3 regions of the Paenibacillus sp. FSL R7-0198 genome follow, and region 1 is predicted to be linked to each of the others. Evidence: riboswitches for the same ligand, from Rfam matches in the RefSeq annotation. Region 1 holds a riboswitch; each other region holds the start of a gene.
What was found. A riboswitch is a leader RNA that binds a small molecule or an ion and turns the genes downstream of it on or off. The one in region 1 is predicted to bind S-adenosylmethionine.

Region 1 (4,217 bases):
TGCTGGTGATCTGGATTATGCAGATTTTCTCGACATTTGCCATTACCCATTACTGTGCTTCCGTAGGAATCCGGGACTTGTTTCGGGCAAAGAAGATACGCTGGATTATGTATGCCCTGCTTCCATTCATTTATCTGACGGCAATGATGCCTAAAACAGTGTTTGAAACTTTTGCACTGGGCGATATGCTAGGTAACGTATCTGTAGTTTTGTTCGCTATATTACCTCTGGTATTGTTGCTTATCAGCATAATTCGCAAAAAAGGAGGCAAACACGCATGATTTCATTCCGCCTGTGCTTAAGAGTAACTTGTGCTGTGTTCATCCTGTGTATAATATCAGGTTGCTGGAGCAGCCGCGAGATAGAAGATCTAAGCTTGTATGTAGGTCTCGGGATTGACGTTGGAAAAGAGACCGATTTCGAGAAGAAGATTTCAGCGCAGGGTGGGCATTATCCCAAACAAAACAATGTCACAGCAACCGTTCAGATTGCCCCTGGGAATTCTAGCAGTCAAAAAAGTCAGCAATCTGGTTCACCCTCTTCTGGCAAAGAGTCTTATTCCAATGAGCAGCTTACGGGAGATTCCATGCTGCAAATTTTTCGTCAGTTTGCTTTGCGGCGAGATCGTCCACTCATTGGACATCATCTGAAGGTTATTGTGATCTCCAAGGATATTGCCAAAAAGTATGGACTGATTCAATTGCTCGATTTTGTACTCCGGGATAACGATATTCGACCGAACTGTCTTGTACTGATTAGTCACCAGCGGGCGGTTGATGTGCTTACCTCAGATGATCCTTCCCGTATTCCTGCATTTTACCTTACAGGCATTACGAACAATGCATACATTTCCAACAAGATTCTGGAACCCGTTTCGCTGGCAAAACTGGATGCACAGATGCAGTCCGGGTCCAGTTTTCTGCTTCAAAATGTGCTGAATGCCAATGGAGAGGACAAGTTCTCCGGGGGCAGCATATTTGCTGCAAATACAACCAAATTTCTGGGGGAACTCAGCCAAACTGATTTGGAAGCTCTGTCCTGGCTTATGCCTAAAGAACAAGGTGGTGTCATAAAAACATATAGTAAGGAGGGTTTCACGGTACTCTATGAAATCAAGAAGAAGAAAATCAAAATCATTCCGAAGGTTAATGGCGATGATATCTCGTTCCATGTGAAGGCAGAGTCTGAAGGATGGCTAATGGAGGATTGGCGGGCACCGGAAGAAGAGGAAAAGGGTGCATATCTGAAAGAAATGGAAAACGATTTTGCTGAACTGGTCGAGCAACAGATCAAACAGTTACTATACAAGCTCCAACATACCTACAAAGTCGATGTTGCTGGTTTCCGCGATAGCATTCGTATTAAATATCCAAAAACGTGGAAGAAGGTTAAAGGGAACTGGGATGAAATCTTTGCTACTATACCCATTACGTATGAGGTAAAGACCTCCATCATCAATCCGGGGTCTTCTACGGAATAGCGAGGTGTGCCATTTATTATTTAAATGTTGACACATTCATGATCAATCGCTATATTTATAAAAAATCATTTTCTTATCCAGAGAGGTGGAGGGACTGGCCCTTAGAAACCTCAGCAACAGATCTGAAGGATACTGTGCTAATTCCAGCGGGTGAAAGCCTGATAGATAGGAGCGTTTGTTTTTATTTGTCAGTAACGGCGCACTCTTTAGGAAGAGTGGGTCTTTTTTGTTTTTTCTGGATGAAGAAGTAGGGGAGCAGCAGGTATGGAGAACAACAACGACAAAGGGCATTTTCAGCGAAAAATGCAGGCACGGCATGTGGTCATGCTCTCTCTCGGAGGAGTCATTGGAACAGGATTATTCCTCAGCTCAGGTTACACCATTCAGCAGGCGGGACCACTGGGAACCATTCTGTCCTATCTGATCGGAGCCATCGTTGTATATCTGGTGATGCTCTGTCTTGGTGAACTGTCTGTTCATATGCCAGAGACGGGAGCATTTCATAGTTATGCAGCCAAATATATCGGACCGGCAACAGGTTACACGGTGGCTTGGTTATACTGGTTAACCTGGACTGTTGCGCTTGGCTCCGAATTCACAGCCGCCGGATTGCTGATGCAGCGCTGGTTCCCATCGGTGAACGTATGGATATGGAGCGCGCTCTTTGCACTGATGATCTTTCTGTTTAATGCATTAACGGTGAAATTATTTGCGGAATCCGAGTTCTGGTTCTCATCTGTAAAAGTAGTTACTATTGTAATCTTCATTATTATCGGTGGCGCAGCCATGTTTGGTATCATTCCCATGGCGGATTCTGAACCGGCTCCATTTCTATCAAATATTACCGCATCCGGGTGGTTCCCTCATGGGGCTACAGCGATATTGATGACCATGCTTGCTGTAAACTTTGCCTTCTCAGGCACCGAGTTAATCGGCATTGCCGCCGGTGAGACGGAGAATCCGGAAAAGACGATACCAAAGGCTATTCATACAACGCTGTGGCGTTTGGTTATTTTCTTCATCGGAACGATTGTTATCTTGTCGGCCTTGCTGCCCATGTCGGATGCCAGTGTACTGGAAAGTCCGTTTGTAGCGGTAATGGAGCGGGTGGGAGTACCCTATGCAGCAGACATTATGAACTTTGTTATTCTGACGGCGATTCTCTCTGCTGCCAATTCAGGCCTATATGCATCTTCACGGATGCTCTGGTCTTTGGCTGACAAAAGAACGATCTCTCCGTGGTTTGCCAAATTGACCAAAAGCGGGGTACCGCTGAATGCACTTCTGATCAGTATGGTGGGTGGTGCACTAGCTTTGCTGTCCAGCATCATTGCACCAGGTACCGTGTATATTACTCTGGTCTCCATCTCAGGTCTGGCTGTCGTTGCGGTATGGATGAGCATCAGTGCCTCCCAATACATGTTCCGCAGACAATATATCCGGGAAGGACATGCGGTCAAAGATCTGGTCTACCGCACACCACTGTATCCGGTGGTACCAATTGTTTCATTTATATTATGCCTAGCTTCATGCATAGGTATTGCCTTTGACCCGACACAGCGAATTGCGCTGTATTGTGGGGTTCCGTTTATCGCAGTATGTTACGCTGCTTATTATCTGACAGAACGTGTGAATAAGAAAAGAGGACAAGTACATGACGCAAGCACAACAGACTAACCCCATAGAACAGATCCTGCGTGAACATCCGGTCATGATTCTGGATGGAGCGCTGGCAACGGAACTTGAACAGCATGGATGTGATCTCGATGATCCACTATGGTCTGCTCGTGTGTTGCTTGAGAATCCGGATGTTATCGTTCAGGTCCATGCAGATTATTTTCGAGCAGGAGCCGACTGTGCGATTACATCCAGTTATCAGGCGACGGTGGATGGTTTCCGCAAGAGAGGGATCGATGAACAGGCAGCACTGGACCTGATTCGCAAGACGGTGCAGCTGGCTGCACAGGCGAGAGATGACGTATGGGCAGAAGTGCAGAGTGGTTTAGTAGGGAGAGAAAGCTCGACAGGTCAGCTTGTAGAAGTTCCTTCGATACGTTCCGAGACCGTGGAGAGTGAGGAGCATATAACAGGTCGTACAGGGGATCGCGAAGAAGACAGTCTCCGTCCACGTCCAATTATTGCTGGGTCCGTTGGGCCGTACGGCGCCTATCTGGCGGATGGTTCAGAGTATGTGGGACATTACGGCGTGTCGGATGAGACACTTGCTGCATTTCACCGTCCACGTATGGCGGCGTTGCTTGAAGCAGGTGCAGATATTCTGGCGTTTGAGACGATTCCATCCTTGCAGGAAGCACAGGTGCTGGTTGATTTGCTGAAGGAGTTTCCTCATGCATATGCCTGGTTATCTTTTTCTTTAAAAGACGGGACAAGCATCAGCGAGGGCACACCCCTTGAGGTATGTGCACAGACATTTGGCTCCGAGCCGCAGATTGCGGCGATTGGCCTGAACTGTGCTCCGATGGAAGTCGTGACGGAAGCCGTAGGCATTCTCAGCCGTGCCAGCGACAAACCTGTTATTGTGTATCCGAACTCGGGAGAAGTATACGATGCAGCAACGAAGACGTGGAGTGGACAGGGTACATGTGGCAGTATGAGTGATGCTTCGGAGGCATGGGTTGCTGTGGGTGCAAAAATCATTGGCGGCTGTTGCCGTACTACGCCACATCAGATTGGCGAACTTGCGAAGAAGTGGCGGAATTAAAAGACTTGATGTAGA
Region 2 (4,217 bases), 270 kb from region 1:
CAAGAAGCAAAAGATGGCGGATTGGAGCGCCTGAATAAATACCCTCGGGTTAGCAGAAAATTCAGGAATCTGGTCTGGTTTTCCACCATTTACACATATCTCGTGGTATACACGGGTGCATTTGTGAGTCACACGGATTCTGCCGGCGGATGTTCCGGATTCCCGCTCTGTAACGGGCAGATTATTCCTGAGCTTTCGGGTGGGGTAGCGGTTGCTTTTGCTCACCGTGCAGCTGCTGCGTCGCTCGTGATTGTTATTGCGATCCTGGGTCACTTCGCTTACCGTAATCATCCGGACAACAAGGAAATGCGTACTCTGGGTGTGGTATCCGTTGTTCTTATTCTGATGCAAGTAGTCATTGGTATTTTCATGATGGTGACAATGAACCGTCCGGAAGTATACATGTTCGTAGCTCTTGCTCATATGCTGGATATCGCCATATTGTTCGGGGTTTTAACCTATATGAGTTTCCTGGTGTACAAGCTGTATCGACCGGTTAATCGGTTCTAAGAGATATATCCATTCTTTATTCAAAGGTAATTGGGCTAAATATGAAAGTCCACCATCCAGTGATGTACATCATTGGACAGGTGGACTTTGTTTGATGTCAGGGGGATCAGGGCAACCTATGGCAAGCAGCAATTACACGGAATGGATGATGTGTTACGTTTACGGTGATGAAATCTTGTTGATTTGGAAAAGAGGAGGTTAGATATGCTGCGAACGTTGCTGGGGGAAAAACCGCGTATCAATGAAGGTAAATTAAAGGCAGCGATGGACGCAATGGCGCATACGCTTGAGCTATTTCAGCGCCAAATGCATGTGGACCGTGATCCCACGCATGACTATCGGAAACTGTATGTGTGGACTCAGGGACTCATCTCCTCACTGGATGAACTGGAGCAAAGCAGTTTCGCTGCTGCTCATTTTCGTAAAAAGGTCGTTGCAGGTTCAACGGATGATATGACGCCGACTGAAAAAGCCGAGTATGCACGGTATGTGTATTTCTACAAAGATGGCTTTATCCGTTGCTTTGCCATCCTGGATAAAGTGGGCACGGTATTAAATGAAATATTCCAGTTGAATACTTCAAATACCAAAGCACATTTTTCTTATTTTACTGTGTTAAGGCAGTTCGACTATGCGAGGGAACATCATGATCTTGCGTTGCAATTAATACAGATCAAGGACTCTTATCGTGAGCCGATGAGCAAGCTGCGCAAACGACGTAATATGGAAATTCACTACATGAACTCAGAAATGCACGATGACCTGTGGCAGTTACACCAGACCATGCAAGGTAAAGTGAAATTGGAGGATCTGAATCAGCATGTGCAGGAAATGCGTCAGGGCGTCGATATGGTCTGTGAAACGTTAACAGCCTCTTATAGTTATATCAACAAAATATGGAAAAGAAATAATTCCCTTTGACAAATCGGAATACTTGGAATATACTGAGTTTCAATCGAATGTTACATGGATATAACTGATATTTCGGAAGTTACGTTCACATTATAAAGCATAAACTACATGAACTTATAAAATCCTACAACAACATATTTCTTATCGAGAGCGGCGGAGGGACAGGCCCGATGAAGCCCGGCAACCGATTTGTAACGACATGATACATGTGTCATTCGTTATAGATGTTAGGTGCTAATTCCTACAAAATGGTGCAAGACACGATTTTGGCAGATGAGAAGGTATATTCTTTCACGTGAAGAGCCCTCTTTGTATCTGCAAAGGGCTCTTTTTTTGTACTTTAAGGGGAGTTTTCCTTTAGATCGGGTAAAGATACATGTAGGTGGTTGGAAAGGGGCAAGTGCGATTGATTGAATTAAAAGGTTTAACGAAAACGTACGGCAAAGGGAAAAAATCTACAACAGCGTTATCCGAGCTGAACTTGAGCATCCAAAAGGGTGAAATCTATGGTGTGATTGGCCATTCCGGAGCTGGTAAAAGCACATTGATTCGCTGCATTAATTTGCTGGAACGGCCTACGGAGGGTGAGGTATGGGTCGACGGAATCAACCTGACTGAACTGAGCAAAACCGAATTGCAGCAACAGAGACGCAAGATCGGGATGATTTTTCAACACTTTAATCTGTTATCTTCGGCAACGGTATATGACAATGTAGCTTTTCCACTAAAGCTTGTGAATACCCCCAAGGAAGCCATTGATCGCAAAGTGAAGGAAATGCTCGCACTGGTTGGTCTGGAGCACCATAGCAGCAAATATCCGGCTCAATTATCAGGTGGACAGAAACAACGTGTAGGGATTGCGAGAGCACTTGCAAGTGATCCAAATGTACTTCTCTGTGATGAGGCTACTTCGGCACTTGATCCGCAAACGACAAATTCAATCCTGAAGTTATTGCTCGATATTAATGAAAAATACAACCTTACGATTGTGCTGATTACACATGAGATGCATGTCATTCAGAACATCTGTGACAAGGTGGCTGTCATTCATCAAGGCGGCATTGTGGAACAGGGACCTGTAACAGAAGTGTTCCTGAAGCCCCAACATGCGATTACGCGAGACTTCATGATGCGTGACCATGAAGCTGGACTTGCTCTGGAAGAGACCGCTCTGGCAAATGCAGGCGTTGAATTGCAGGCAGGTGCTGCTTCCAAACTTGTGAAGATATCTTTTCTGGGTAACAAAACGTATGAAGCGATTTTGTCCAGGACGGTACGTAAGACAGGTGTGGATTTTGCCATCCTGCAAGGAACAATCTCTACGATCAAACAGGTTCCTTATGGACAGCTGACCGTTCGGTTCGAGGGTGATTCCATTGCGATTGATCGGACGATATCAGAATTAACCGCAGAGGGACTTGATGTGGAGGTGCTTCGTTAGATGGATTTTTCAACAGTTCGTTGGGAAGAGGTTGGCAAAGCCTCCATTGAGACACTGCAAATTTTGGGTGTATCAGGCTTGTTCACCGTAATCTTTGGTTTACCGCTCGGAGTTCTGCTGTTCATGACAGCCCGATCTGCTTCGATCAAATCACGGACGGTGTACATTATATTGTCCTTGATTGTTAATATTTTGCGCTCAGTCCCATTTATCATATTGATTGTTGCTCTTATTCCATTCACTCGTTCACTCGTCGGTACTGCTACAGGTGTGTTAGGTGTTATACCACCTTTAGTTATTTCAGCAGCTCCTTACTTTGCTCGATTGGTGGAGACGACGTTGCGAGAAGTTGATCGGGGTGTCATTGAAGCGGCACAGTCGATGGGTGCATCGACCGGACAGATTGTAAGACGGGTATTACTGCCTGAGGCGTTACCTGGTTTGGTTGCTGGGATAACCATTACCATCGTTACGCTTGTCTCTTATACGGCAATGGCGGGCATGGTTGGTGGTGGAGGACTAGGAACGCTGGCAATCAACTATGGGTATTATCGTTATCAAAATGAAATCATGATTATATCCGTAGTGTCGATGATTATTCTAGTGCAAATTCTCCAGATGGCTGGAGATCGCTTGGTTACATTTTTCACCAGGAAATAACACATAGATAACATGATGGTCATGCAATCACGCGGATGCCACATGAAAAAAATGATTAGAGAAGGGGTTTTACACATGAAAAAATGGTCATTTGCTCTACTTAGTCTTATGTTGATTGCGGTTCTCGCAGCTTGCGGAAACAACAAGGACGCCGATAGCGGCGCAGACAATTCAGCAGGCGCACCACGTACAGTTGAATTGAAAGTTGGAGCTTCACCTACACCACACGCAGAGATTCTGGAAAGCATCAAGCCTGAACTGGAAGCACAAGGAATTCGTTTGCAAGTCGTTACGTTTAATGACTATGTACAACCTAACCAGCAACTTGCTGACAAAAAATTGGATGCAAACTTTTTCCAGCATCAGCCTTATTTGGACACAGAGAATAAAGAACGTGGATTCAACCTCGTTTCTGTAACACCTGTTCATGTTGAACCTTTTGGCGGCTACTCCAAGAAGATTAAGTCTTTGGATGAATTGGCAGACGGCGCAAAAGTAGCGATTCCGAATGACCCATCCAATGGTGGACGTGCACTGTTGCTGCTCGCGAAGGAAGGTATTATTACGCTGAAAGACAACACAAATATTACATCTACGATTCAAGACATCACAGCCAATCCGAAGAACCTGGATATCATCGAGCTGGATGCAGCTATGATGCCTCGTCAATTGGATGAAGCAGATCTGGTATTCA
Region 3 (4,217 bases), 3.0 Mb from region 1:
CTTGGTGTTTGGCTTGAGCGCCGCTTTTACTTCATCTATATTGGTCATGTCCACAAAGGTCGTCTCGATCTGCATACGGCTTAATATGGAAGTAAGCAAACGATACGTTCCTCCATATACATCTTCCGTTACAATCATGTGATCTCCTGCGGAGAACATCATGAACACGCTGGAGATCGCCGCCATTCCCGATGAATAGGCGAATCCCCGTGCTCCGCCCTCCAGCAGTGTGATGTAATCTTCCAAAGCCTGGCGTGTCGGATTACCAGAACGACTGTAATCATGTTGAGGCGGATTGAAGATATCAAAATGATGGAAGGTTGAAGCTTGATAGATTGGTACACTGGAGGCTCCAGTTGTTTTGTCGATCTCATCACCAAAATGAAGCAATTTGGTATCAAATTTCAACTCGGAATTCGGCTTGTTGTTGGACTCACTCATGAGTGCACGCCTCCTTCAACTTCCTGTTGTGCAGCAGTAAGAGCATTGCCAAGATCTGCAATCAGATCATCCGCATGTTCAATGCCTACGGAGAACCGGAGCAGTCGATCATCCACACCTACAGCATCACGAATTTCAAGCGGAATATCCGCATGCGTTTGTACCGCTGGGTAGGTCATGAGGGATTCCACTCCACCGAGACTTTCGGCAAAAGCAATCAGTTTGATATGACGCAGCAATGGTTCAACATAACGTGCATCCTTCACTTTGAAAGAGAAGATACCTGTGTTACCCGTGGATTGTTTATTCTGCACCTCATACCCCGGATGATCCGACAGGCCTGGATGGTACACTTCACCCACCGCTGGATGCTCAAGCAAATATTTGGCAATGGTAAGCGCATTGTATTCATGACGCTCCATGCGAAGAGCCAGCGTTTTCATACCTTTCATCAACTGGTAGGAGTCACTTGGTGACAATACCGCTCCAATGGAATTATGCAGGAATGCCATCTCTGCAGATAATGCCTCACCCTTAGTTATAATTAGTCCGGCCAGCACATCATTGTGTCCGCCCAGATATTTGGTAGCGCTATGAATGATGATATCGGCACCGAGTTCAATCGGACGTTGGAAAAATGGAGTCAACAACGTGTTGTCAACAATGGTCAACAGGTTGTAACTTTTCGCCCAGGAAGCAACAGCTTCCACATCAGTGATCATCATCAGTGGATTGGTTGGTGTTTCAATGAATACAGCTTTGGTATTCGGCTGACGAACCTTCTCCAATGCTGCAAGGTCATTTGTGTCCACATAACTTGCAGTTACGCCGAAACGGGACAAGATGCGTTCAAGCAGACGATAGGTTCCACCATACAGATCCAGCGATACAATCAGATGATCCCCTTGACCAAACATGGCAAAGATCGTTTGCAGTGCGGCCATACCCGAGCTACAGGCGAACCCTGCATCACCGGACTCCAGCGCTGCAGCCGCTTCTTCCAACACTTTACGGGTTGGATTAGTTGTACGAATATAATCAAACCCCGTGCTTTGTCCAAGCTTCGGGTGGCGAAACGCAGTGGATTGATAGATCGGAAAGTTAATGGCGCCTGTTACCGGTTCATTGATGGACCCAATTTGTGCTAAGCGGCTTTCGATTTTCAACTTGTTGTTGTCTTCCATTGCTGCATCCTCCTGTAATCTCGATTAGATTTGCGGGCCAATATCGTAAGGTGTTTCTTGATACACATAGTAATTGAGCCAGTTAGAGAATAATAAGTTGGCATGAGCGCGCCAAGTAGCCGGTGGCACACGGGAAGGATCGTCATTCGGATAATAATGTCTAGGCAATGCGATATCCAACCCTTTGGCTGTATCCCGGTCATACTCCCACTTTAATGAGAACGGGTCATACTCGGCATGTCCTGTGGCAAAAATCTGTTTGCCGTCTTTGGTAGCAACCAGGAAGATCCCCGCTTCCTCGGATTCAGCCAAAATCTCTAAATTCTCATTCTTTTCAATATCTTCGCGTCTCACTTCCGTATGACGGGAATGTGGAACGTTGAATACTTCATCGAATCCACGCAACAACGGAACATGTGGTTTATTGATGGTATGCGGGAAAACGCCAAAACACTTTTTATCCAGTGCAACCTTAGGTACGTCAAAATGATGGTATAAACCTGCCTGGGAAGCCCAACATATGTGGAGGGTTGAAGTCACATTGGTTTTGGTCCATTCGAAGATTTCCTGGATTTCATTCCAATAGTTCACGTCTTCGAAATCCATCTGTTCCACCGGGGCACCCGTAATGATCATTCCATCGAAACGACGGTGCTCAATCTCATCAAAGGTTTTATAGAACAGATCCAAATACTCCTGAGACGTATTCTTCGACGTATGGGATTTGGGATGTACGAGAACAACATCCACCTGAATAGGCGTGTTTCCCACCAGACGAAGCAATTGTGTTTCGGTCGTTTCCTTTGTGGGCATCAGGTTTAATATAGCGATACGGAGTGGACGAATATCCTGCTGATATGCAGAAGTTTCATCCATGACGAAGATATTCTCTCCTTCAAGTACTTCTTTTGCTGGTAGAGTATCGGGTATTTTGATTGGCATGGTAAGTCTAACTCCTCCTTGTGCATAGATAGATGCAGCCACCTCTGGCTTGATGTCTTCACATCAATACAGTTATAGTCTGCCTTGAGCTTGTAAAAACATTGAATTGCTCTTTCATCCAACGTTACAAACAACCTCAAGTTCCCTTAGCGAAAATCACTGCTGAGAAGTCGGGGCATATGACAAAGACCTTCCTCGGATTTCGAGAAAGGTCATATGTAAATAGATATGCGCCTCTCTCATCTCTCAGTTACAACAGTGCCACTTGACACTTGGTCGCTGCAAGAATTAGCACCGTGCGGTATACCGCCGGTTGCCGGGTTTCATCGGGCCAGTCCCTCCACCTACTCTTGATAAGATTTCGCTGTATTAGATTGTAATTTAATATGGTTCACCGTCTACTTTATTACATTAATGCCCTCACGTCAAGTTGCAGTTCTCCGTCTGCTGTCCAGATCGGAACCGTTCATCATCCGTTGTCATACACTGCCTCAGGGCGCGAAATAGACACATTTTTGCGCTTGAAAGCACCTTGTACCAGCGGTATACTAAACAAGGTGTTATAAACCCTTATGTGAGAGGTGACATATTAAATGGATGGCGACCCGAGGCCTGACTGGCAGCCGAATTCCGACAAACTGCATAGAGAATTGACATCAGCATGCCGGCAGCGGGACGTGACTTCCGTTTGATTATATAGTGAACGCAGCCCTGATCTCCAGGCTCCGCTGCCGACCGGCTGATTTGTTCTTTTTGCGCCCATAATGATAATATCCGCCAAGTTGGCGGGTGCAGAAGGAGTAGATTAACGATGAAAATCCGGTTGGTAAACAACGGTGTATTTATTCCGGTGGACGACATTCAGCAGGCGCTGACTCCACCAGCGGAAGGATTTTACTGGATTGATGCAGACGTAGACGATTTGGCGGTACTTCAGCCGCTGTTCTTGATGCATGATCTGGCTGTGGAAGACTGTCTCAGTGACGAAGAACAACGTCCGAAGATTGAAATTTATGAGAACCATTATTTTATTGTAATTAATAGTATCCGTTTCGATGATGAAGAAATATTTCTACGTGCGGTGAACTTGTTCCTCGGCAGACATTTCATTATTAGTGTTACAAAGCAAAAGGTCAGCGAATTGCGTACACTGAAACCAATCCTGTGGGAACAGGAAATCAGTACACCGGATCGTCTGCTGTATTTGCTGGTTGACTTGATTGTTGATAATTATTTCACCGTAGGTGACCGAATTGAAGCACGGATCGAGAAGCTTGAGGAAGACATTCTGATGCACACCAAAAAGTCACATCTGAATGAAATCATCGGGCTGCGCAGTGAGATTCTGTGGCTGAAGAAAGTGCTCGGACCTCAGAAAGAGGTCATTAACACCCTGAACAAAAAAGATCTGCGTCTCATCGATGATCAACTGCAAAAGTATTTCAGTGACATCTATGAGAATGCTGTAAAAATATCTGAAACCTTTGAGACTTATCGCGACCTGATGGGCAACTTGCGAGAAGCCTACCAATCCAGTATTGCGAACCGGGCGAATGAGATCATGCGTGTATTTACCGCCATTACCACGGTCTTCATGCCGCTGACGGTCATTACCGGTATATACGGCATGAACTTTACGAATATGCCAGA

Region 2: it holds a riboswitch for S-adenosylmethionine, as region 1 does, so the genes downstream of both, MKY87_RS10360 (methionine ABC transporter ATP-binding protein) here and mmuP (S-methylmethionine permease) in region 1, are expected to answer to the same signal.
Region 3: it holds a riboswitch for S-adenosylmethionine, as region 1 does, so the genes downstream of both, metA (homoserine O-acetyltransferase MetA) here and mmuP (S-methylmethionine permease) in region 1, are expected to answer to the same signal.

The regions. Positions count from the first base shown of each region.
Region 1 is NZ_JBBOCB010000001.1:2,688,586-2,692,802, reverse strand. Features, by position in the region: gene MKY87_RS11715 (GerAB/ArcD/ProY family transporter) at 1-281, shown strand, start outside; gene MKY87_RS11710 (Ger(x)C family spore germination protein) at 278-1,480, shown strand; SAM riboswitch class I at 1,551-1,652, shown strand; gene mmuP (S-methylmethionine permease) at 1,745-3,157, shown strand; gene mmuM (homocysteine S-methyltransferase) at 3,135-4,202, shown strand.
Region 2 is NZ_JBBOCB010000001.1:2,414,833-2,419,049, reverse strand. Features, by position in the region: gene MKY87_RS10370 (COX15/CtaA family protein) at 1-510, shown strand, start outside; gene MKY87_RS10365 (Cthe_2314 family HEPN domain-containing protein) at 715-1,431, shown strand; SAM riboswitch class I at 1,561-1,702, shown strand; gene MKY87_RS10360 (methionine ABC transporter ATP-binding protein) at 1,829-2,863, shown strand; gene MKY87_RS10355 (methionine ABC transporter permease) at 2,864-3,523, shown strand; gene MKY87_RS10350 (MetQ/NlpA family ABC transporter substrate-binding protein) at 3,599-4,217, shown strand, end outside.
Region 3 is NZ_JBBOCB010000001.1:5,648,034-5,652,250, reverse strand. Features, by position in the region: gene MKY87_RS24810 (trans-sulfuration enzyme family protein) at 1-441, opposite strand, end outside; gene MKY87_RS24805 (PLP-dependent transferase) at 438-1,625, opposite strand; gene metA (homoserine O-acetyltransferase MetA) at 1,650-2,567, opposite strand; SAM riboswitch class I at 2,804-2,927, opposite strand; gene corA (magnesium/cobalt transporter CorA) at 3,379-4,217, shown strand, end outside.